2 regions of the Neobacillus sp. B4I6 genome follow, and region 2 is predicted to be linked to the other one. Evidence: riboswitches for the same ligand, from Rfam matches in the RefSeq annotation. Region 2 holds a riboswitch; the other holds the start of a gene.
The links. Region 2 has a riboswitch for S-adenosylmethionine ahead of QF028_RS21370 (homoserine dehydrogenase). Riboswitches for the same ligand answer to the same signal wherever they lie in the genome.

Region 1: linked by a shared signal. The riboswitch ahead of QF028_RS22345 (sugar ABC transporter substrate-binding protein) and the one ahead of QF028_RS21370 (homoserine dehydrogenase) in region 2 are both predicted to bind S-adenosylmethionine.

The regions. Positions count from the first base shown of each region.
Region 1 is NZ_JBNPWB010000002.1:4,049,602-4,062,371, reverse strand. Features, by position in the region: gene QF028_RS22385 (fatty acid--CoA ligase) at 1-167, shown strand, start outside; gene QF028_RS22380 (CaiB/BaiF CoA transferase family protein) at 183-1,277, shown strand; gene QF028_RS22375 (DUF4083 family protein) at 1,406-1,603, shown strand; gene QF028_RS22370 (HAD family hydrolase) at 1,650-2,294, opposite strand; gene recQ (DNA helicase RecQ) at 2,520-4,652, shown strand; gene QF028_RS22360 (formate/nitrite transporter family protein) at 4,808-5,608, opposite strand; gene yfkAB (radical SAM/CxCxxxxC motif protein YfkAB) at 5,825-6,940, shown strand; partial or broken gene QF028_RS22350 (MFS transporter) at 7,013-8,228, opposite strand; SAM riboswitch class I at 8,465-8,572, shown strand; gene QF028_RS22345 (sugar ABC transporter substrate-binding protein) at 8,702-9,817, shown strand; gene QF028_RS22340 (sugar ABC transporter ATP-binding protein) at 9,887-11,389, shown strand; gene QF028_RS22335 (ABC transporter permease) at 11,391-12,395, shown strand; gene QF028_RS22330 (hypothetical protein) at 12,516-12,746, shown strand.
Region 2 is NZ_JBNPWB010000002.1:3,869,832-3,882,601, forward strand. Features, by position in the region: gene QF028_RS21320 (metal-dependent hydrolase) at 1-945, shown strand, start outside; gene QF028_RS21325 (YfhJ family protein) at 973-1,242, opposite strand; gene QF028_RS21330 (small, acid-soluble spore protein K) at 1,370-1,546, shown strand; gene QF028_RS21335 (YfhH family protein) at 1,604-1,930, opposite strand; gene QF028_RS21340 (SDR family NAD(P)-dependent oxidoreductase) at 2,017-2,694, shown strand; gene recX (recombination regulator RecX) at 2,703-3,518, opposite strand; gene QF028_RS21350 (TIGR01777 family oxidoreductase) at 3,595-4,503, shown strand; gene QF028_RS21355 (YfhE family protein) at 4,623-4,757, shown strand; gene QF028_RS21360 (YfhD family protein) at 4,899-5,090, shown strand; gene QF028_RS21365 (transposase) at 5,445-6,239, shown strand; gene QF028_RS21370 (homoserine dehydrogenase) at 6,446-7,684, opposite strand; SAM riboswitch class I at 7,787-7,898, opposite strand; gene QF028_RS21375 (GNAT family N-acetyltransferase) at 7,995-8,669, opposite strand; gene QF028_RS21380 (GNAT family N-acetyltransferase) at 8,689-9,351, opposite strand; gene QF028_RS21385 (carbon-nitrogen hydrolase family protein) at 9,372-10,232, opposite strand; gene argH (argininosuccinate lyase) at 10,354-11,730, opposite strand; gene QF028_RS21395 (argininosuccinate synthase) at 11,792-12,770, opposite strand, start outside.

The DNA of each region.
Region 1 (12,770 bases), 180 kb from region 2:
AATTGGATATACACTGCAAAAACAGCAATCAGCTTGCCAATTACAAACGCCCGAGGAAATACATTTTCTGTGAAGCGCTGCCTCGAAATGCCAGTGGGAAAATCATGAAATTTGTCTTGAGAAAACAACTGGAGGAGCTTTTTACTCCAGGTACTACAAATTCCTAAAAGAGGGTCCTTACTATGTTAAAAGGTGTTAAAGTTATTGATTTCACGAACTACTTGCCAGGTCCTTTCGCAACCTTACGATTGGCCGAATTGGGTGCGGAGATTATTAAGGTGGAGCCTCCTGAAGGAGATCCTGCCAGGCATACGGGGATTTCAAAGCAGGGGAGTGGGCTTGTTTTTCTAGCTAACAACCGTCAGAAAAAAAGCATCACTCTTAACTTGAAGGAGCAAGAGGGAATTGACACTGCCCGGAAATTAATTGCAAACGCGGATGTGGTTCTCGAAAGTTTTAGACCAGGTGTAATGGAGAAACTTGGGTTGGGATATGAGGCAGTTCAAAAGGTAAAGCCTGATATCGTCTACTGCTCTATATCAGGCTATGGACAGAAAGGTCTGTTAAGTAAGCTAGGGAACCATGATATCAATTATATGGCTTTGAGCGGGGTTTTGGCCCAGTTCAAGGATAAGGCAGGCAAACCTGTCCATCCGTCGATTACACTTGCCGATTATATAGGCGGTTTTGCGGCTAATGAACGGATATTGGCCGGGCTCGTTTCGAAAGTGTTAACAGGAAAAGGAAGCTATCATTCTATTTCAATTACTGACCAACTGGTTTCAATATTGGGGAACCATGTCATGGTTGAGAAAGAAACCGGGGCGGGAACTGGCATTAATGTTCTTAATGGAAGCATTGTTTCATACGCCTTATATGAAACGATGGATGGACGTTACATGAGCATTGGCGCTCTCGAACCAAAGTTTTGGGATAATTTTTGCAGGGCTAATGGGCGTGAAGAATGGATTCAGTCGCATTTTTCCCTATCGTTGGAGTCCAATCCAATTTTTCAAGAAATCTCAGCACTTTTTAAAAGCAAAACCTTCTTTGAGTGGATTGAATTCGCCCAAAAGGTAGACTGCTGTATGGCACCTGTCCTTGAGATAGGGGAATTAACCGATAGCCCATACTTTCAAGAGAAGGAACTCATCTTTTCATCACCTTGGGGAGACTATCAAGTTAAAATGCACAGTGACTTAGAGCAGGAATCTATTGTCCCTCCTCCTCAAAAAAACGAGCATAAAGACGAGATATTGACTAATATTTTGATATAAAAGGCGAGTCTAGACTGCCCTAGGATCATTTGGCAGTCTATTCTTTGTATTGATTTGCACCATACAATATGAAAACATTAATGTATAATAATGGTATAATTACATATTTAAGGGGGAGGTTTTGGGTGATGGGCAGAACTGATATATTTGGTCTCTTTGCTATGATTCCAATTTTATTGTATTTAGTCATTCTTGTGTTTAGTATTTATTTCATTGTAAGAACAATAAGGTTCATGAATGAAAAAACCAAATTAGACCAACAAAGGAATGAGAAGTTGGATGAACTGATTCAAGCGATTAAAGAAAATAATAGGACAGAAGAGTAAATGAAATCATTTGAGAAAACGCTTAGAAGACCTACGCGTTTTCTTGTTAAATGATTTGTTTTAAGCTAAAGTCAACAAAGGACTCTGAACGAATGGTTTTTTCGTGAAAGGTTAAAAATGATGTAACCTGATTTGGGATCACGATACATCTCATCCCTGCTTCGATTGCTGCTAAGGCTCCATTAAGTGAATCTTCAATTGCTAGTGCCTCTTGCGGCTCAACCTGCAACTCCTCTAGGGCCTTTAGATAAAGGGCAGGATCAGGTTTAACTTTAACTACATCTTCTCTTGTTTTAATTACCGAGAAATAATCCCAAAGCTGAAACTGTCTAAGGAACCCCTCGACCCATTCTCTCGATGAACTAGAGGCAAGCCCAATCATAAGTCTGAGCTCCCTAGCTTCCTCTAATTTTTCCACAACTCCCTCACGTACTTCTAAAATTCCCTTTTTTTCTAAGAAGCGCTCATGTGCTAATTTATTTATTTTTTTCGAATCCACCTTCATTCCCGTTTGTGCCTCTAAGTATTGAAAAAATCCCTCATCTGTAGTGCCAATACATTTAGCAAATTCCTCTAGTGGCAATTCAATATTAAACTTCTCTTTTAACAATTCCTCAAATACTTGATACCAAATCGTCTCAGTATCAATAATCGTTCCATCAAAATCAAAAATAACAGCTTTAATTGCCATGGTCTCCTCCCATTCTAGTGCACCAATTTACTTCTAGGTAGTTTCATTATAAATTGAATCCCTGCTTCTGTCGCAAATTTAACTAATAGAATAGAAACAATTTACCAAAGGTTTACTTATTATTATTGATAAATGCTTTTTGAAAATCGAGTGACAAGCAGTATAATAGAGTAAGAATATCATTAACTTAATAGGATCATCTATGTATTGAAAGGAGGAAAAATGTTGTTTGAAAAAGCATTGCCATTACTAGAATCCCACTTCGGTTATAGCTCCTTCAGGACGGGCCAAGAGCAGGCAATCCGTTCAGTTTTATCTGGTGAAAACACAATTACTGTTATGCCAACGGGTGGCGGGAAATCCATCTGTTATCAAATTCCTGCACTTGTCCTTCCCGGTACCACGATTGTCATTTCCCCACTGATTTCTTTAATGAAGGACCAGGTTGATGCCCTCATTCAAGTCGGTATTCCGGCAACATTTATCAATAGTTCGTTAAGTTTTGGCGAAGCAAATAGGCGAATGATGGAAGCGGCCGAAGGAAAATATAAGCTTCTGTACATAGCGCCTGAGCGTTTGGAATCACGTGAATTTCTTGAAGATCTTTACAGCATGGACATTCCATTAGTAGCCGTGGATGAGGCCCACTGTATATCACAATGGGGACATGATTTTCGGCCAAGCTATCGCCATATTCAACAACTAATTAATAGCCTGCCGCAAAGGCCAATTGTATTAGCACTTACTGCTACAGCCACACCAAAGGTACGTGAGGATATTTGCGATTTATTGAACATTGATGAAGAGAATACGATTATTACCGGATTCGAGCGGGAAAATCTGTCCTTTACGGTTATCAAGGGCCAGGATCGGGACAAGTTTATTAAAGACTATTTGAAAAAGAATGATAAAGAAGCAGGCATTATCTATGCAGCAACAAGGAAGAATGTCGACCAAATTTATGAGAAATTACTGAAAGCAAATATTAAGGCAGCCCGCTATCATGCGGGGATGGGGGATGTAGAGCGAAATCGTGAGCAGGAACGATTCTTAGAAGATAAAGCGACTGTGATGGTCGCCACCTCTGCTTTCGGAATGGGAATAGATAAATCCAATATCCGTTATGTGGTACATTATCAGCAGCCCAAAAATATGGAGAGTTATTATCAGGAAGCGGGCCGTGCGGGCAGGGATGGTCTGAAGAGTGAATGTATCATGCTTCATTCCTCACAGGATGTTCAAATTCAGCGTTTTTTAATTGATCAATCTAGTGATCGGAGCCGCATCACACAAGAATTAGCTAAACTCCAGCAAATGGTCGATTATTGCCATACCGAAAACTGTCTGCAGGAATTTATCTTAAAATATTTTGGTGAAACCGAAACAGAGCCTTGCGGCAGATGCGGCAACTGTTTGGACACGAGGACAAGCATCGATGTAACGAAGGAAGCCCAAATGGTGATGTCCTGCGTCATTCGGATGGGACAGCGCTTTGGTAAAACGATCACGGCTCAAGTGTTAACAGGTTCAAAAAATAAAAAAGTAACGGAAATGGGTTTTGACAGGCTTCCAACCTATGGAATCATGAAGGATAGAAGTTCAAAGGATGTCAGTGACTTTATTGAATTCTTGATATCACAGGAATTAATCGCGATCGAGCAAGGGCAATTTCCAACCTTATTTGTTTCACCAAAAGGAAAAGATATTCTCTTAGGTAAAGAACAGGTCCATCGCCGTGAAACTGTACAGGTGAAACAAGTAGCTAAGGATGACCCATTGTTTGAAGTGTTAAGAGAAGTGCGGAAGCAGATTGCCGAATCAGAAAAAGTACCGCCATTTGTGATTTTTTCTGATGCTGCCTTAAAGGATATGTGTGCAAAACTTCCAAAATCGACGGAAGATTTTTTACAGGTTAGTGGAGTGGGGGAACTGAAGTTGAAAAAATATGGCCTTGAATTTATTCAAGCCATCCGTACCTTCTGCGAAGCCAATTTAGACTATCAAAGTGAGTTGGTACCTGTAGAGAAATCGCCAAAGAAGCCTGCCAAAAAAGCTGGGGTAACAGATACGCATTTGGAAACATTAAAACTACACCAAAGTAATTTTTCTATAGAGGAAATTGCTGAACAACGGGAATTGGCGGTTAGCACGGTGGAAACCCACTTGCTTCAATGTGCGCAACAAGGTTTAGAAGTTGAATTTTCAAAACATATTCCCGCTGAATACATGCCGCTTCTAGAAAAAGCCTTGGCAGAGGCTGGCCGTGAGCGACTGAAGCCGATCAAGGAATTGCTTCCTGAGGAAGTAAGCTATTTTATGATCAAAGCCTATGTTTATTTTATTAGCAAAAAGAAATAGATTGGCAAAAAGATAGCACACATCAAAGAAATGTTAAAATTATCAATATTTTTAGAATATTCTTAATTATTGTCGATTGCCCTCTTATATTGTTGATATTTCCCCGGGAATTTGTCGATATGACACCTAATAAAAGAACAGGGCAGCATGTAAACTTAGCTGCCCTGTTCTTTATCATATTCATCTAAAAATGGCTTATTAGCATAATAGTACATCATCGCCATGAAAACAGCGCCGCCAATCAGGTTGCCAATCGTTACAGGCACTAGATTGTGAATCACTCCACCCCATGAAATCGTCCCTGGATGGTTTAAAACTAAGGCAATGGCAAACGTACACATGTTAGCGATACTATGTTCATATCCGGAAATAAAGAAACAAAAGACAAACAGCATCATCGCAAACATCTTCGGTCCATCGCCTTTTAACCCCATCGGAAGAAAAAAGGCCATACAGACGAGCCAATTACATAGGATTGCTCGGAAAAATAGCTCGGTTATTGGGACCTGCATTTTAATCTCGACTACATGAAGTAAAAAGCCGTTAACCTCGGAACTTTCATACAGTCCCGTTGTAAAAATAATAAAGGCAAAAACCGCCGCCCCAAGTATGTTACCCGCGTAACTGCAAATCCATAGTTTTACGACGTCTATCCAGGTCATTTTCTTGCGAAGTGCGGCATAGGTGTAATAAAACGTATTTCCAGTAAACAAATCACCACCGCCATAGGCAATTAAAATGATGGCAGCCCCGAAGGTAAGTGCCGCTATCGGATAGGCAAAAGGGTTATCCTTAACATAAAAGAAATTCCCCGTTTTAAATGCTACAATGACCCCGAAGCCAATAAACATACTGGCAAGCGCCGCCCGTAAAATATAACGAAGGATGCTTTGCCGAAAGATTTTCAGCTTTTTAAGGGCGAGTTTCTCGGCTTCTCCTAAAGGCTGCATTTCCATGTTAGTCATAACCACCATTCGCAATTAAATATTATCCTTTTATTTTTTATCCAAAGTGCTGTGGTTATGTATTAGTGGGTAAATTTTTCATAAAACAAGCATAGAATAATAGTATTTTTTAAAACATAAACTTTTGTAATGGTTAAAAATAGCAATAACATCCGTAATTCAGTTATAATAGAGAAGTTTTTTGAAGACTGATTTTAAGGAGTCATTATGTCAAAATTGAAAAAAATTACCCCTTCATATGATCCATGGGAAGCCTATTTAGATATTGAGCAATATGGAAAGCCTCAATTAACCAATATTGAATTCACCACGACGACCCTTTGTAATATGCGTTGTGAGCATTGCGCAGTAGGATATACACTCCAAACAAAGGATCCGCAGGCGCTTCCTCTGGATTTGCTCATACAAAGATTAGAAGAAATCCCGACACTTCGATCACTTAGCATTACCGGTGGAGAACCGATGTTATCCTTATCCTCGGTAAAAAATTATGTTGTACCGATTTTAAAATATGCCCATGAGCGCGGTGTACGGACGCAGATTAATTCCAATTTAACCCTTGAATTAGATCGTTATGAATTAATCGTCCCTTTTTTAGATGTCTTACATATCTCGCATAACTGGGGGACCGTCGATGATTTTGTCGAGGGTGGTTTTGCCAGAATGGAACGGAAGCCGGAATATGAACAACGGGAACAATATTTTAAAAGAATGATAGATAATAGCCGTGAACTGGTAAAAGCAGGAGTGATGGTATCTGCTGAAACGATGTTAAACAAGCGGACACTACCGTATTTAGAAAAAATTCACCGTCAAATTGTTGATGAAATGCTTTGTCAGCGACATGAAATACACCCAATGTACCCAAGTGATTTTGCTAGCAATCTCGAAACCTTATCACTTAATGAAATAAGAGAAGCGATCCATCACTTACTAGATGTCAGAGATGAAAATGTGTGGATGCTGTTTGGCACGCTCCCATTTTATGCGTGCAGCAGTGAACAGGAGGATTTAACTCTCCTTCAAAGCTTGTATAAAAGTAAAAATGTCACCGTCAGAAATGACCCTGATGGACGTTCGCGACTGAATGTAAATATTTTTAACGGAGATATTATTGTTACTGATTTCGGTGATACACCATCCCTAGGAAATATCAAGACTACAAATCTGTTACATGCATATGAAACCTGGCAGTCGTCAGCCTTGGCAAAAGAATTAAGCTGTCATTGCCCGGCGGTTAAATGCCTTGGACCCAATATATTAGTTAAGAACAGTTATTATCAAGAAATGGACTTTACTAAGCGAAAAAACAGAATAAAGTAATAAAGCAAAAGCACTTTAAATCATTTAATTTAAAGTGCTTTTCTACTTATTCCTTGCCCAATCTTAAAGTTATTAAATCGAGTGTTTTACAAGCTTTGGATGACGGTGCATTGAAACAAATAAAATAAATCCGCTAATAATTAATAATGAACTTGTGCTGATAAAAACGGCAGAAAAGCCATAGTAACCAGATATAAATCCACCCAGCATCGGGCCGACAATATTCCCAAGGAAACGCAAGCTGGTATTATAGCCTAATACTTCACCTTGCATCGCAATCGGTGCTTCTTGGCGGATATAGGCAATCCGTACAGGAATAATTCCGCCAATCGTGACACCCAGGGCAAAGCGGATGATAACGAGTTGCCAAAAGCTAGAAACTGCGGCTCCAGGCAAGTAGACAATCCCCGCTAGAAAAAGAAGAATAACTAATATTTTAATATACCCATACTTATCAGCTATTTTTCCCCAATTCCTCGACATCAATAAATTCCCCAGTCCCGCAGCGGAAAAAGCAATCCCAGAATAAAAGGCAACATTAGTTGTGCCATGCAGATCGCTAACAAATAAGGACAAAATTGGTTGAATGCTAAAGTGAGCAATCTGAACAAGGGCTGAAATTAGCAGGACTGTTAATAACACAGGGTTACGAATAATGTGTTTAAAAACTTCCTTGCTCGAGTAATGTGTTTTTGCCCCTTTAGACACGGGTATCAAGAATTCCTTTGTGGTAATCACTAACAATGCAGAGATAAAAATCGAAATGGACGTCCATTTAAAGGTAGTAGAATAGCCAAGAGAATCAGCTAAAACACCGCCCAGCATCGGTCCTAACAAAGAACCTGTAATACTACCTGTTTGCAATGTACCAAGAACGCGCCCCGCAATCCCCTTTGGTGTTTGCGTAGAGATAAAAGCTTGTGACATCGGGATGAAGCCAGAAAAGAAACCCATGAAAAAGCGCAGCAACAGTAACTGCCAGACAGAATGGACATAGCCCATTAGAAAAATAGATAAGCCCATCCCTAATCCGGAAATGATAAGGATTTTTTTTCTCCCATAACGGTCGCCAATTCTCCCCCCAAATCGGTGAGAAGAGGAAGGCAGAAACAAATGTAATCCCAAATGTGATTCCTGACCAATGCTGGACATATTTTTCCGAAAAGTCACCAAACGTCTCAATGTACAACGAAATAAACGGCATAACCATTGTCATACTTCCGGCTACAAAGAAGTTCGCAAACCACATGATCATTAAATTACGCTTTGCACTTCTTTCCTGATCCATTATTAATAACACTTCTTTCTAAATGTATTTCGATTAACTAAATATTATCATACAGAAATTTCTGATAATTTTAAAGGGATATCCCTTTTATATAAAATAGGAAATTACGTTTACTACTATTCAAAGGTTTTGGCGGATTGGGAATAATACCTTTATTAGAAATATTCAAAACACTATTGACAACTTGTTAATAGGAGACTAAAATCTAATTTATTACTTTAAATGAATAATACGTTCTCTTATCAAGAGTGGCAGAGGGACTGGCCCGATGACGCCCAGCAACCGTTCCGTTTGGAATTGGTGCTAAATCCTGCAAAACAATTTATTGTTTTGAAAGATAAGAGAGGAGTAGTCCCTTAATTTGTGATGAAACCTCTCTTTTCTGGAGAGGTTTTTTATTTTTATATAAAAACAAACCTTTCCAATCGGAGTAATGGAGTATTGATAAGAATCTAAAAGGGGGAGCTTTAATCATGAAAAGAAATATCTTTAAAAGTACACTCGTATCAGCGTTAGCAGCAACACTCTTACTCACAGGCTGTGCTTCTGAGGGAGAAAAAAAACAAGCAAGCGCTCATAAAAAGGTTTCACTTGAAGGTGTATCTGAAAAGTTTACAAGTGGTGATCCGTTAAAAATCAAGGTTATCCGTAAAATTGGCGGTGATGATCATACTGCCCAATTCTTAGCAGGTGCAAAAGAAGAGGGAGAAGCCTTAGGTTTTCAAGTGGACGTGTTTACCGCAAATGGTGATACAGCTAAGTTCCATGATGCTATTAATCAGGCATTAGACCAGGATTATGATGGATTTATCATTTCTCATGGTGACGATGATGCGACTGTTAATGATGTAAAAAAGATAGTTGAAAAAGGAAAAAGTGTAGTTACATTTGACTCCAATCCAAATATTGCGAAGGTTGATGGAGTAACGCTTACTTCACAGGATGATGAAGCCTTAGCAACTTTAGCCCTTGATCAACTCGTAAAGAATACAAAGGGTAAAGCAAATATTGCCTACCTATGGGTCGACGGTTTCCCTGCAATGGTTAGACGTAATAAGGTTTATCAAGAAGTCCTTTCAAAAAATCCTCAAATTAAAGAAGTGGAACGCTTTGGTGTGGCTGCGGCAGATACAAGTGTACAAACACAAAACGCAGTTGCAGCCATGTTAAATAAATATCCAAAAGGCAAACTGGATGCCATATTTGCTACTTGGGATGCTTTTGCAATCGGTGCAGCACGAGCTTTGAAAGAAGCGGGACGTGAAGAAGTGAAGATTTATGGAATCGATGTTTCCAATGCGGATCTGCAAGAAATTCAAAGAAAAGGCAGCGCTTGGAAATACACAGCAGCTGTCGATCCGAAACTTATCGGTGCTGTTGATATGAGAATACTTGCGAAAAAGCTTGCAGGTGAAGAAACACCACAGACCTTTGATTTAGATGCTTCACTTGTTTCACAAGAAAATCTTCTCAAAGCAAAAGAGCCTGTAAACATGGTTAATCTGGCAAAAATTATCCCAGGCTGGGGTCAATCGACTGCATTTGAGGAAGAGTGGATAAAGACGTTAAAGAAGCATTATAAAGAATAGTCGGTATACAACTAGACACTCTCTTTTTCAATAGATGAAGAGAGTGTTTGCTTACGGGGGATGATTTTGATGAGATCAACATTGGAGATGAAAAACATCTCAATAGAGTTTCCTGGTGTGAAGGCATTGAATCAGGTCGACTTTTCGATGGAAACGGGAGAAATCCAAGCTTTGATTGGGGCAAATGGGGCAGGGAAATCAACGTTAATGAAGGTTCTCGCGGGTGCTTATGACCACTATACCGGTGAAATAAGGTTAGATGGGAAAAACCTGAAGATTCGTTCTCCGAAAAATGCACAGGACGCAGGAATACAAATCGTTTATCAAGAAGTAGATACGGCTCTCATTCCGTATTTAACCGTCGCCGAAAATATTATGCTCCTCGATACAGTCCATAACATGGGGAAAAAGCAATGGATGAAATGGAAAAACCTTCATCAAAGAGCGGATGAAATACTATCAAGTATGAACATTATGCTTCCGACGAAGAAGCTTGTAAGTGAGTTAACGTTAGCGGAAAAACAAATGATTTTAATCGCTAGGGCTGTATCAAATCAATGTAAGTTTCTTATTTTAGACGAGCCGACAGCGCCATTGAGTCACACTGAAACAACGGAACTATTCCGGATTGTCCGTGATTTAAAAAAGCAAAATGTAGGAGTTATCTTTATTTCCCATCGCTTACCAGAAATTTTTGAAGTCTGCGATGAAGTGACCGTAATGAGAAACGGTGAACTTGTTGCAAAAGAGCGAGTTACTAATACGACCATCAACAAAGTGGTGGAGCATATGCTGGGTCAAAGATTAGAGGAACAGTTCCCAGAGAAGAATACGTCTATTGGAAACACGGTCCTTGAGGTAAAAGGACTTTCAGATAGAGGGAAGATTAAAGATTTACATATTCATGTTAAATCAGGAGAAATCATTGGAATTGCCGGGCTTGTCGGTGCTGGAAAAACAGAATTGTGTAAGGCGTTATTTGGCTCTAAGAAATTAACGGGGGGAGACATCTTTCTTCATGGCAATAAACTAAAATTAAAGAGTCCCTATCATGCGGTTAAAAAGGGAATTGCTTTAGTTCCAGAAGAACGGAGGAAGGAAGGAATCCTAGTTCTTGAATCAGTAGAAACCAATTTAACAGCTGCTAATTTAGGTGAATTTTCAAAGAGATTAAGCTTTTTAGATCGAAAAAAAGAAAAAGAAACGGCAAAGCAGTTGATCCATCGCCTCGGAATTAAAACACCTTCAGAAGATACCAAGGTACAGAATCTTTCCGGAGGGAATCAGCAAAAGGTCGCAATCGGAAAGTGGCTCGTAGCTGAAGCAGATGTATATATTTTTGACGAACCAACCAAAGGCGTCGATGTTGGCGCAAAGAAGGATATCTTTGAGTTAATCGCTGAACTAGCGAACCGGGGTAAAGCAATTATTTATGCTTCTTCAGAACTTTCGGAGATTATTGGGATTACTGATCGGGTCTATGTTTTATACGACGGCAGGTCCGTAAAGGAAATTGAAACGAGAGAAACGAACGAAGAAGAACTATTATTTTATTCAACAGGGGGCAGGTAAAATGGAGGCAAATATTGCAGCAAAGAATCAGGTAGCCCCGGCAAAAAAAGTCTTTGAGTTATTTCGCTTTTTATATAAATATGGGACGATTATTACGATTCTTGCACTTATTATTATTTTTTCATTGGCTAATCCTACTTTTATTCAGGGCAGTAATATCATCAATATCTTACGTTCGATCTCCATTGTAACGATTATCGCTATCGGTATTACGATTTCATTGTCTGTCGATGGTTTTGATTTATCGGTGGGATCGGTCGCTTCCTTATCAAACGCCATTGTCATTTCGATGTTTGTTTGGTTTTCACAAAACACATTGGTGGCGGTCATTTCTGCGATTTGTGCTTCCTTAGCAGTAGGAGCAATAAACTCATTCATGATTGTGAAATTAAGAATTCCAGATATGCTGATGACACTCGCTACGATGTTTATTATTCAAGGGACAGCATTGACGTATACAAAAGGGGCCACTGTTTCACAAAACATGGTTATGCCTGATGGCTCGATGGCATCGGGTCTGATCAGTCCTTTTTTTGCAAAAATCGGAGAAGTGCCATGGATTATTATCATTATGGCTGTGACTGTGATCCTCGTGCATATCTTTTTGAACTATACAAAGCATGGTCGATATATGTATGTGATCGGTGGTAACAAAGAAGCGGCGAGACTATCAGGTATCGCAGTTAATAAATATAAAGTGGCAGCGTATTTGCTTTCGGCTCTGTTTGCCTCCATTGGCGGGATTGTGCTCGCTTCAAGGGTTTTGACATCAGAAATTAACTCTGGTGCTCCCTATTTAATGGATTCAGTTGCCGCCGCCTATATTGGATTTTCAGTACTTGGGGCTGGAAAGGCCAACGCGTTTGGAACATTTGTTGGAGCCGTCCTGATCGGGATTCTCCAAAACGGACTCGTGATGATGTCCGTCCCATATTATGCGATGGATATTGTTAAAGGCACCGTCTTAGCCTTTGCATTAGCGATTACGTATTATAAACAAAAATAATTGAACTATGATCAACCTATCCATTTTGCGGATAGGTTTATTTTTTTTGAAAAACCAGAGTAAAATCTACAAATATAAGTAAGTTTTGAGGAACAATATTTAGAGATAGGAGGGATCTTAATGGAACATTATGAAGCATTTCTGAGAAGTAAGAATTGGGTAGATACCGATTTAGATTCAAGGTATATAAATGTTAATCATCCCTATGCTATCTTAATTTCTAAGGATGAAGGGCAAATTACCTTAAGAGGTAACACTGGGTTTGATAATGGGCAAAATGGCGAGGAGATTTTTACGTTTAACTCATTGAAAGAGCTTCAAGAGTGGTTTGAAAACAATATAGGGGAGTAACAAGAAAAAGCAGCCAGGGAAGAC
Region 2 (12,770 bases):
CTTGGTGGTCTTGCTACGCTTGATCCCGCAGTAATTAGCAGCCACGCGACCACGACGAGTGTTTTAATTGCAACCATTGCTGGGTCGCAAATACCTGATATAGATACCGTTTTGAAGCTAAGAAATAATGCCATATACATTCGAAATCATCGCGGGATTACCCACTCCATCCCTGCTGTAATATTGTGGCCACTCGTCCTGTTAGCCGTAATCTATCCGTTTTTTCCTGATGCCAATCTTTTTCATTTATGGGCTTGGACATTTGCAGCTGTTTTTATCCATGTATTTGTTGATATATTTAACGCCTACGGTACGCAGGCTCTAAGACCTTTTTCTACAAAATGGGTCGCTCTAGGCGTTATAAATACGTTTGACCCGATTATCTTTGGGTTCCATATCATTGGAATCGTTATTTGGGTATTAGGAGCAAATCCAGGTTATACCTTTTTGATAATGTATGCAGTCATTATAGCTTACTATCTTGCTCGTTTTAGGGCGAAAAAAAGGGTATTGGTTGAGGTAAAAAGAATAATTCCCGATGCAACAGAAATAATTATTGCACCAACCATGAGGTTTCATCAATGGAGAATTGCTGCCATGAACAAGAAACAATTTTTTGTGGGAAAAGCAGTAAATAAAAAAGTTGAAATCTTAGACCATTTTAATCGAATACCCGTTCCGAAAACACCCGTAATCGAGGCAGCAAAAAAGGATAAAAACCTTTCAGCATTTTTATCCTTTTCACCAGTTTATCGATGGGAAGTCGATGAATTTATTGATTTTTACGAAGTTCGCTTCATTGATTTACGCTATCGGAGCAATGGACACTATCCGTTTGTGGCCGTTGTTCAATTAGATTGTAACTTAAATCCAATTAGCTCCTATACGGGGTGGGTGTTTAGTGAAAAGAAATTACGAAAGAAATTAAGTATAATTCCAAGTTAAAAAGCGGTGACTTTGTCACTCGCTTTTTTAATTTAAACTATCCTTTTCCTGATTTAAATAATCCTTGTATTTTGGGTTTGTTGCTGCAAATTCATGCAGTTTATCACCGTAGTTTTCTATCCTTTGTTTGACAATTCTTTCTGCTACTTCACTGCCCATATATTCCCTGCCCGCTTTTGCATAAGTGGTTTCAAAATCATCCCAAAGAAGTTCAACCCAGGTTCGTGCCTGGTTATAGGAAAGTTGATCGTTTTTAGCTAATAGCAGTTTTGTTAATCTTTCATGATAATCGTTCATTCATCCACCTCATTGCCAATTTCTTTTAACATAACCTATTTTAAAAAAGCAGATACTATCTTTACGTGGTAAGCATTGAGAATGCTTTGCTTTTCACGTGTTCTCATTCCCTTAATGGAGGTACAGCATGAGAAATAAAGCAACGAATTTCCCAAATCAAAATAATAACAAGCTCGAGGGAGAACCAAGAGCAAAAGCAGAATACGCTTCAACAAGAGCAGATGGCACGATAAATACCCATCCACAGGAGCGGATGCGTGCTTCTGGAGAGCGCGATGATGAGTCGCCACAGGTTTATAAATAAACCTTCCTATCTGTAAAAACAAGACAAGCCAGAGGTCTTATTCTCTGGTTTGTCCAATTATTTTTTTGGCTGATTCAATATTGAAATTGGCAATGCTTCTTCTTTTCCCTCTCCTGCAAGTCGATAACCCCAAGCAAACACACCATTCATATAATCAATTTTAAAATATTGTCCTGGGTCCCCGTCTATTTCATAAATTTCTCCAGGTTTAAACGAATGAGGGTCAATCAGGTATGCTCTCGCCATTTGAACCTTTCGTTCCAGCACGGCAAACTCATTGACCATTCCCATTTGTTCTGCTTTTCTGGCTTGTTCTTGGAGCATGCCAATTTCTTGTCTTAATTCATGTTCTGACATGGTACTGTAGCGTTTCTCCTGTTGCATTTGAATTCACTCCCCTTATAACTTCATTTTAGTATATTATAATATAATAAATAAAGGATGAACTAATATACAAAGGAGATTTTAGAATGAAAACGATCATTATTACTGGGGCAGGCTCTGGTTTAGGAAAAGAATTAGCGCACCTCTTTTCGCAAAAAGGCTATCACCTTTTGTTAACAGGGCGGACATTTGATAAATTAACAACTACAAAAGAAGAAATTGAAGCAAGTGGAGGAAGTGCTGATATCCTTCCTATAGATATTGGAAATGCGAAAGATGTTTCGAAAAAAGCTGAAGAAATTAGTCATACATATAATATATACGGATTAGTTAATAATGCTGGAGTTGGTCATTTCGGTCCATTTGTGGAAATGAATGAACATCACATTACAGAAATGATCAACACAAATGTTTTAGGAACTCTTATGATGACTAAAGCAATATTACCCCTGCTGTTAAAGACTTCGGAAGGACGCATTTTGAATATTATTTCAACAGCAGGCTTGCGTGGAAAAGTGAATGAAGCGGTTTATGTGGCCAGTAAATTTGCAGTTAGAGGATTTACCGAGAGTCTGCAGAAAGAATACGAAGGGAGTGGGATTAAATTTAATGCTGTTTATATGGGCGGAATGGACACACCGTTTTGGGAAAATAGTGACCATGTCAAGGATACCTCCCGTTTCCGCTCACCAAGGGAAGTTGCCGAAATAATTATCGAGCAAATGGACCAAGATTCCATAATTATTGAAAGTAAAAAATCATGACGACTTTGTCATGATTTTTCCATTTCTGATAAATAGATTTCGATGAGCTCTATCGGGAACCCTTTTCGATATAATGCATGCTTCATCTTTTGTTCATATTCAAAGCCACTGAATTTACTATATTTTCGATGGGCCTTTTCCCCTTGGAATCTGATTGCTCCCATTTCCTCATCATCCTCGTTGTTTATGGAGACATCATTAACAGCAATATTAATGACTTCATATGGATAACCTTTTCTAAGGAGCAGATTCTCAAGTTTCTGTTTTTGAATTTTTAATGATTCCTTTGTATTCTTTTCGCAAAACTTTGAGCTTATTTTGGTTGCTTTTTCAATCTGTTGCTCAAGAGGATATTCCTTTAGTGCATGGTTGAGAATTCCTTCTACTATTCCCTTTTCCTTTAATTCCATTTTAATTACATTAGGACCTTTATCAGTGGTATTCGCTTGGGTTCGTACATAGGCCAACGCGAATTCCTCGTCATTTATGTATTTCTGTGCAGTTAATCTATGAAGAATTTCATTGATGACAGGTTCATCTATTTCCTTTAATACAAGATAATCTTTTATTTCTTTTTCTGATCTCATTCTTCTAGCTAAGTAATGAATGGCTTTGTTGTATGCTTTGCGAATGTCGTCTTGATACTGAATTTCCACAAAGGAAAAATCATCAAGCTCCATTCCTTTTTTTAATTGAAATTTGATTAGAACATCACTGTCGACACTAAAGGCAAATTCCTCACCCTTACCCTTACCGTAATCCATAAAAATATTGAATCGATCTTGAGTTTTCTGTTGTGTGGTGATCTTTGTTATAATGGCCACGTTATTCACCTCATCAATACTTTACCATATTCCTCATTATCTGTTGTAAGATTAAACGTAAAAGGGGGCGGAAAAAATGAAAATAACGATTGCAGGCGGAACAGGCTTTGTAGGGCAAGCAATTACCAAACACCTGTTGAAAAACAATCATGAGATAATTATTTTATCAAGAAAATCGATTGAGACAAATCGTACTGATGGAATTCGATACGTCGAGTGGCTAAGTGATAGTTCAAGCCCCATTCATGAACTCCAAGATACTGATATTTTTATCAACCTTGCAGGCGAATCAATTAATAGTGGACGTTGGACGGTAAAAAGAAAAGAAAAGATTCTAAACAGTCGCTTAGAGTCTGTTCATGCACTGCTAGCCATTATAAATAAATTAGATACCAAACCAAAGGCACTGATCAATGCAAGTGCAATTGGGATTTATGGAACATCCTTTGATAAAATTTTTACTGAAAAAGATAACCATGGCTTTGGGAATGATTTCTTGGCCGAAACAGTTAAGCAATGGGAAATCGAAGCTGGAAAAGCCAGCCAATTAGGGATACGTACTGTCTTTTGCAGGTTCGGAATCATTCTTGATAAACACCAAGGGGCTCTTCAAAAAATGGCAATCCCTTATCAATCATTTATCGGTGGTCCCATAGGAAATGGACGTCAGTGGATGTCATGGATTCACATTGAGGATGTGGTCCAAGGGATATCCTTTATTATCGAAAATGAAAAAATGGATGGACCCATCAATTTCACTGCACCGAAACCGGTAACGATGACTGAGTTTGGAAAAACACTTGCACGAGTATTAAACCGCCCCCACTGGCTTCCGGTCCCAAGTTTTGCACTACGTCTGCTGCTTGGTGAAATGAGTACATTGGTGGTTGATGGACAAAGGGTATTACCGAATAAGCTTTTAGAAACTGGCTATCAATTTAAGTATTCCGATTTACATTTGGCATTGAAAAATATATTTTCTTAAAAAAAGTATCATTCCTTTCTTAAAAGGTAAAAATGGAAATAAGTACATAACGTGCTTTTATTTTTTACCACATAGCTTGATGACAATTAACTAAAAAAATGTTGAAAGGAATGAGCAAAATGGCGGAAAAAAAGAAAAAAGATAAGGATCGAGGCAAATACTCATTAACCAGTATGCAGGAAGTCTCTTATCAACGAGAATTTAAAATGGCGGACCGTGCAGGCGGGTATCACGACAAAAAAACGAGACTCTAGTTCAACTAAATTTGCGATAAAAAGCAGCCCTGATCGCTTTGCTGAAGTATTTTCCATTCATGGTTACCTTTCTAATTGTAAATGATATTAATGGGAGCAATTCGGCTCCTGAAAAGTTAACAATGAAAGGGGTTTTTAGTAATGGGTCGTATGCATAATAGTGGAACAGGTAATAGTAACAAAAGTTCACTTCCACAAACACCTAAGAACCTAAAAATAACTGATGGAAATGACGTTGAATATTCTGCAGAATTTGCAGACCATTCCGACCTTGAAGCGCAAGCACGTGCTAACGCAGCGAACCAGCGTGTAAAATCGAGAAGAAATAAATAAGTTTAAAAAAAGCGGTAACAAAAAAGAAGAAGCAGGGCAACCTGCTTCTCAGGCTGTCGAGAAACTTTCGACAGCCTCTTATTTTCTACAATAACTTTAACCATTCACCGCGTTTCATTATAATATTATTAATATATAGGCTTTGCAACATGTCTGTTGATTTGCGCTCCAGGCACTTCGCTTTCCGCGGGCGTGCCGGGGAGCCTCCTCGGCGCTGAAGCGCCTGCGGGGTCTCCCCTGCCCCGTACTCCCGCAGGAGTCTGCGTGCCTTCCGCGCAAATCAACAGAGCTGTAAAATCAATAATACACTGCTCTTAACACAACCAAACAATAAAAAATTAAGTGGTGAAATCTATGTTTAAACCAAGAGTATCTACCCAAAGTGAATATGAATTTGTTTCTATTGATGAATTGGTTCCTGACAATCACCTTCTTCGTTTAATCGATAAATATATTGATCTTTCATTCCTTCTTGAAAAGGTACGTCCTTATTATAGTGATGATAACGGACGCCCTTCCGATCCCACTATTCTATTTAAAATGATGTTTATTGGTTATATATATGGCATCCGATCCGAGCGACAATTACAAAGAGAAATTGAAATGAATGTTGCCTACCGCTGGTTTTTAGGCCTGAAATTTAAGGATCTTGTTCCACACCACTCAACGATTAGTTGGAATCGCCAACATCGTTTTAAAGGTACCGATATCTTTCAGGAAATATTTGATGAGATTGTTCTCCAGGCAATGAATCACAAAATGGTAGGTGGTCGTGTCTTATTTTCGGATTCTACTCATTTAAGGCTAACGCTAATAAACATAAATTCAAACTGCCCACTTCTTTCCCAATGTACACGCTCCAAAAATAAGGTAAAAGTAGTGACACGTCATGTTTGGGAAGAGCACAAGGAAAAGGTAAGGGAAAATCGCTTATCTAAATCTGGAAAAATGCTTTATAAATTTAGAAAGGAAAAAATTGAGCGAAGCTTCGCAGACTCAAAAGAGCTGCACGGGCTTCGCTATTGCCGGTTACGGGGATTGAAGAAAGCAAGCGAACAGGCTCTCCTTACGGCAGCCTGCCAAAATATGAAAAAGATTGCAACACACTTAGCAAGGCTAGAAAAAGTGTGTTGCAATTCTTTAGGTTGATTACCTCCCTGTTGATTTCCGCGGAAGGCACGCAGGCTCCCCGGACCGCCCGTGGAAAGCGAAGTGCCTAGAGCGGAAATCAACAGGCCCATTAGCAGGTACAATGAATAATTAAATGCTGAGAATAAAAAATTGCCGATAAAAATACCCTTTCTCGACAAACTGAGAGCACCAAAGTGCTCTTCTATCACGGGAATAATGGCTTTTTAGAGGACAGCTAAAGTTACTTCTTTATTCTTAATTTCTGTATCATACTCCCCAATAATTTGAAAGTAGCACGTTGCCTTTTTCAGATTAATTAACTTTTCAATTTCTTCCTTGGTTGCCTTGATAATTGCTATCTTATCAGAAGCTTGGGCCACCCATGTAATCAAAGGGTTATTATAATTCTTTGAGAGGCCTTGAATTAACCATAATTCTTTTTCGTTCCCTTTTTTCTCTCCATCACATGCTGCTGTTGTTTTTGTGATACTCTTATTTGACGACCGATTTTGACAGACATAGACCAAATCTTCAATAACAGCACTTGCAGTAGGATACATCCCAGCTCCTGGTCCTTGCAAAGTAATACTACCAACAATATCAGAGTGAATATTTACCGCATTTTCTACGCCTTCAATAGAATAAAAAGGATGAGATTTCCCAACAAGGACTGGTTTAACCTCTGCGTTAATTTGACTACCTGTCTTACTAATGCTAGCAATATGCTTAAACCTTAATCCCATCTTTTCTGCTGTTTCAATTAACTCTCTTGAAATCGAGGTAATGCCCGCACGCTCGACATTCTTCCAATTGGGTTGTTCTCCAAAAGCAATTCTGCTGAGAATCATTGTTTTATAAAAAGCATCAAATCCCTCCACATCGTTGGTTGGATCCGCTTCAGCATACCCCTTCTCTTGCGCTAAAATGAGGGCATCAGCAAATGACTGCTTCTTTTCGCGCATTTCCGTTAGGATAAAATTCGATGTCCCATTAAGAATTCCTTGGATGTGACGAACTCGGTTAACATTTAATAACTGCCTTAAGGTTTGAATAATCGGAATACCACCCGCAACTGTTGCTTCATAACCCACCGAAACATTATAATTCTCAGCTAACTCGAGCAGCTCATTCCCATGGTGTGCAAACATTTCTTTATTCGCTGTGATTATGTGGCAACCACTTTGTATAGCTTGGTTTAAAAAAGTAAAGGGTTGTTCTTTGTCGACGATTGCTTCGACAACAACATCAAGTTGAGGTAGATTAAGAATTTCGGCAAAATCTGTAGTTATTAAAACATCTTCTCTTATGTCTCTGGTTTTTTGCTTATTTTTTATTAGTACTGCAGCCACTTCTACTTTTCTCCCTAAAACACTAGTAAGTTCCTCCGCGTGGGATTGTATTGTTCTATAAACACCTTCCCCAACTGTACCAAAGCCTAGAATTGCCACTTTAATGACAGACATGCTCTCCACCCCTTAAATAATATTAGACATGACTAATAGGTTGTTTTTTATCTCATATAAATAAGAAAAAACCCTCTTCATAAGAAGAGGGTAGATTTCCTCCTCTTATCTGTCAGGTTAAAAATAACCTGCAGGAATTAGCACCTTTTCAAGAATTACCTTGATGGTTGCCGGGCTTCATCGGGCCTAGTCCCTCCGCCGCTCTGGATAAGAGTTTTATTTAGTTAGTTTTTCATTAAATTTCAAAGTTATAAAGAGAATTCTAGTTGATTCCAAGGTAGTTGTCAATATTATTTGAAATTTCTTTTTATTAAAGTGGTAATAGGGAGACAAATTCCTTTTTCCCCAGTCGATCTATCATTTTGAGCCATTCCTTCGGCTTATTTGAAAGAATTGAATAGTATGTCGTCAGAAAATCCTTTACCAGGTTTGCTGGTAGTGAATTAAGTCCTTCATCTTGAATTGGCATGAAACATAAATCTAGACCTGCTACAGCTTCCCCATTGTTTTTCCAGGAAGGATGAACATATGAAAAATCAATGCGTTTATAACCCATATGGGATAGAACTTCACGTCGGACATATGGATCCATAACCTTTACTCCACCAAATTCGTGATGTTCAACCCGGTACGGATCGTATATTTCTGCAAACATCCCGAATAGCTCGTTACCATTTTCTTTAGCTAATTGTTGTAAATCCGTTAAACGGTTTTGCGCTAAAAAACGGCCAAGGCTTAAGCCTGGTTTACTGATGATTGTAAAATCTGTCATAGCAATATTCCAATCCGGATAATAACGATATTCAGTTGCTCCTGTGACTTCGTCTCCATCGACAGCAACAAACACGCGAATACTCGGATCTTCTAATGGCTCTTTCCATAGCTCAAATTCTAATACTTCTTCTGCAGGAAAAATTTCTCCCATTAAGTTATGAAGCTTTTTAAAATTAGGGTCTTCTATACTGGTTATTCTAATATATTCCATTATGATACATTCCTCTCACTCATCTAAAAGGGTTTTTCCATTCCATTAATGCAGCATAATTGCAGGATTCTTCATCCTCGAGATAATTTTCAATAATCCCTATTGGCACACGACCACAATGCAGCAAGAAAGTGATAACAGGATCTTGAACTTCCCCTTTAATAGTTGCATCTAAATATTGTCCTGGTGTCATGATATCAGCTTTTTTATGATATCCTGGCATTCTGCCCCCGCCAAGTAATCGATATAACTCTTTTTCTATCACAACATGGTACATAGACTGCATCATCAATTTACCAAGCCCTAGTTTGCGGTACTTCGGACGAACACTAATATCAACAATATACAAGGTATTCCCATTTGGATTATTGTTCCGTATATATCCATGGTCAGTGATTTCTTCCCACGAATGGTTTTTATCGCTAGGATCAAAGTCGATAGTTAAGCCGGTAATTGACCCAGCTAATTCACCATCTACTTCAACACACAATGCACCTTCTGGAAACATTTTCACATGGTTTGTTAATTGCTCTTTATTCCACCATAATTCTGAAGGAAAAGGAGGTGGGAAGCACTCGGATTGAATCTTGATAAGATCGTCAAAATCCACTTTTGAATAATTGCGAATGATAACTGGCACAGGCCTCTCTTGGTCATAGACGTAAAATTCACTTCGATACATTCTATACCCACCCTTTCAGTTTATTTTTCCCAATCTGTGTAAAGATCCGTTCTTCGATCACGCCAGGTTGTAACGGAACCACGTTCTCTTACTTCATATAACAAGTTTAAATCTAGGTCAGCCGTCACAATCATGTCATTATTGATTTCCCCTTCCACCAAGATTCCTTTTGGTGGAAATGGTATATCGTTAGGAGTAATGATTGCCGCCTGGCCAAAATTAGCGCGCATAAAATCAACAGTCGGCAGTGAACCGACAGTTCCCGTTAGGACCACATATACTTGGTTTTCAACTGCACGAGCATGGCTGGTATAACGAACACGATGAAAACCATGACGGTCATCTGTGCATGATGGACAGAAAATCACATCGGCACCTTTGGCCTTTGCCATACGTACAATTTCTGGAAATTCAATATCATAACAAGTAAGGAGGGCGATTTTCCCTTTTTCTGTTTCAAATATCTGAAATGAATCCCCAGGTGCCATATTCCATTCATTTACTTCAGTCGGTGTAATATGGAGTTTGGCCTGCTCACCAATTCTTCCATCTGGGTAAAATAAATGTGCTGTATTATACAACTTGCCATCCCTTTCAATCACATGTGTTCCCGCAATAATATGTATGTTCTTTTTTTGTGCAAAATTAGAAAACAGTTCTAGATATTGTTGGGTATAACTTGGCAGGTCATTAATTGTCAGGCTCTTGCCTTGACCATTACCTATTGAAAGTAGTTGAGTTGTAAAGAACTCTGGAAATAAGACAAACTCTGCCCCAAATTCCTCAGCAGTTTTTATGTAGTGCTCACATTGTGAGGTAAATTCCTCGAAGGATTGAATGGTATGTAGTTGGTACTGAACGGCAGACACACGAATTTTCATCATTTTTTCCTCCTGTCATTAGTTAAAATTCCCATGGGGAAATTATCTAATATTTTAGTATTTAATACAAATTTTAAAAACTAAAAGCCCACCAAATGGCAGGCTTTGAAAAAAATTATATTTATTGCTCTAGTTTTCCCTCTGCAAGCTTGATTTGCTTTTCCACTTGCTCTGGAGCCGTTCCTCCAAAGCTATTTCGGACACCAACAACATGCTCAGGAGCCAATACAACATAAATATCTTCCTCAAATAATGGACTAAAGCCCTGATATTCCTCGAAGCTCAAATCTAGCAAAAATTTGTTAGACTGAATCGCATATAAAACAATTTTTCCGATAACTTCATGCGCATCACGGAAGGGCAGACCTTTTCTTACCAAGTAATCAGCAATATCTGTGGCATTAGAAAAGTCATTGTTAATGGCCTTACGCATCACGTCTTTATTTACTGTCATCGTTTCAATCATCGGTGCTAATAACATTAAGGAACCTTCAAGCGTTTCAACCGTATCAAACATGCCTTCCTTATCTTCCTGTAAATCCTTGTTATAAGCGAGTGGCAGACCTTTAAGAACGGTGAGCAGTCCGATTAAATTACCATATGTCCGTCCGGTTTTTCCACGTAGCAGCTCAGGTACGTCTGGATTTTTCTTTTGCGGCATAATACTTGAACCTGTGCAAAACGAATCATCCAACTCGACGAACTGAAACTCCTGGCTCGACCAAATGACAAGCTCTTCGGATAATCTGGAAATATGGGTCATGATTATTGAACCAATCGATAAAAACTCAAGGATAAAGTCGCGATCACTGACAGCATCCATACTATTAGGATAAACCGTTTCAAAACCTAACAGTTCCGCGACACGTTCACGGTTGATCGGAAACGTCGTTCCTGCCAATGCTCCTGAACCAAGAGGCAGCCAATTGATACGCTTCAAACTATCAATCAATCTCTCTTTATCACGTTCAAACATCCAAAAATAAGCCATTAAATGATGGGCAAAGGATACAGGCTGGGCACGCTGCAGGTGAGTATACCCAGGAATTAACGTTTGGACATTCTCTTTCGCCTGCTCAATTAATGCCTGCTGGACATCTTCTATTAATTTAATCAGCTCAGTTGTTTTCGTTCTTAAGTATAGGTGCATGTCGGTGGCCACCTGATCATTACGGCTTCTCCCTGTATGGAGCTTTCCTCCCACCGGACCAATTTTTTCTATTAATAACTTTTCAATATTCATATGGATATCTTCATCTTCAACTAAAAACTCTACCGCGTTATCGTCGACCAGTTTCTTGATGGAGAGTAGTCCGTCCTTAATCTTTATAGCATCCTCCATTGGAATAATACCGCACTCACCCAGCATTTGCACATGGGCAAGACTTCCTGCGATATCCTCCTTAGCTAGCTTTTGATCAAAAGTAATTGAGGCTGTAAATTCCTCAACTAGCTTATTCGTTTCTTTCGTAAAACGGCCGCCCCATAACTTAGACATTGATTGCTCCCCCTTAACCTAACAAGACAGCCCTCGAAAAAGGATTCGAGGGCAATCCGAATTATTTTAAAATTGATTCCTTTTTATTCACTTCTGAATAGACCTTTGTTGGCAGACCCCAAATCTTAATAAATCCTACTGCGGCATTATGATCAAATGCATCGCCTTTAGAATATGTTGCTAGTTCCTCATTGTATAAGCTGTAAGGTGACTTTCTGCCAACAACCGTATGATTACCTTTATGAAGCTTGACACGAATTGTTCCAGAAACGTTCTTTTGAGTTTCATTAATAAATGCATCAAGTGCTGGTTTTATAGGAGAATACCAAAGTCCTTCGTAAATAATCTTAGCCATTTGCTGTTCAACCTGTGTCTTAAATTGTGTAACTTCACGAGTTAGAGTTAAAAACTCTAATTCTCTATGGGCATTGATTAAAATTAGCGCTGCAGGATTTTCGTACACTTCACGGGATTTAATTCCTACTAATCTATTTTCAATATGATCAATACGGCCAACACCATGCTTGCCGCCAAGTGCATTTAAGGTTTCAATTAATTGAACAAGCGGGAGCTTCTCACCATTAAGGGCAACAGGTACTCCCTGTTCAAATTCGATTTCAACATACTCTGCTGCATCTGGTGTTAGTTCAATTGGATTCGTCCAATCAAAGGCTGCTTCTGGCGCCTCAGCCCATGGATCTTCCAGAACACCAGCTTCACAAGCACGGCCCCAGATGTTGGCATCAATTGAAAATGGATTATCTAAATCGACTGGGATTGGAATTCCGTTTTCCTCAGCATATTTGATTTCTTCGTCACGTGTCATTCCCCATTCACGAACAGGGGCAACAACTTTTAAACTTGGGTTCAATGCTTGGATCGAAACTTCAAAACGTACCTGGTCATTTCCTTTACCTGTGCAGCCATGAGCAACAGCAGTAGCCCCTTCTTTTTCAGCTACCTCCACTAATAGTTTTGAAATAAGCGGTCTAGATAAAGCTGAAGATAATGGATATTTTCCTTCATATAAGCAATTAGCT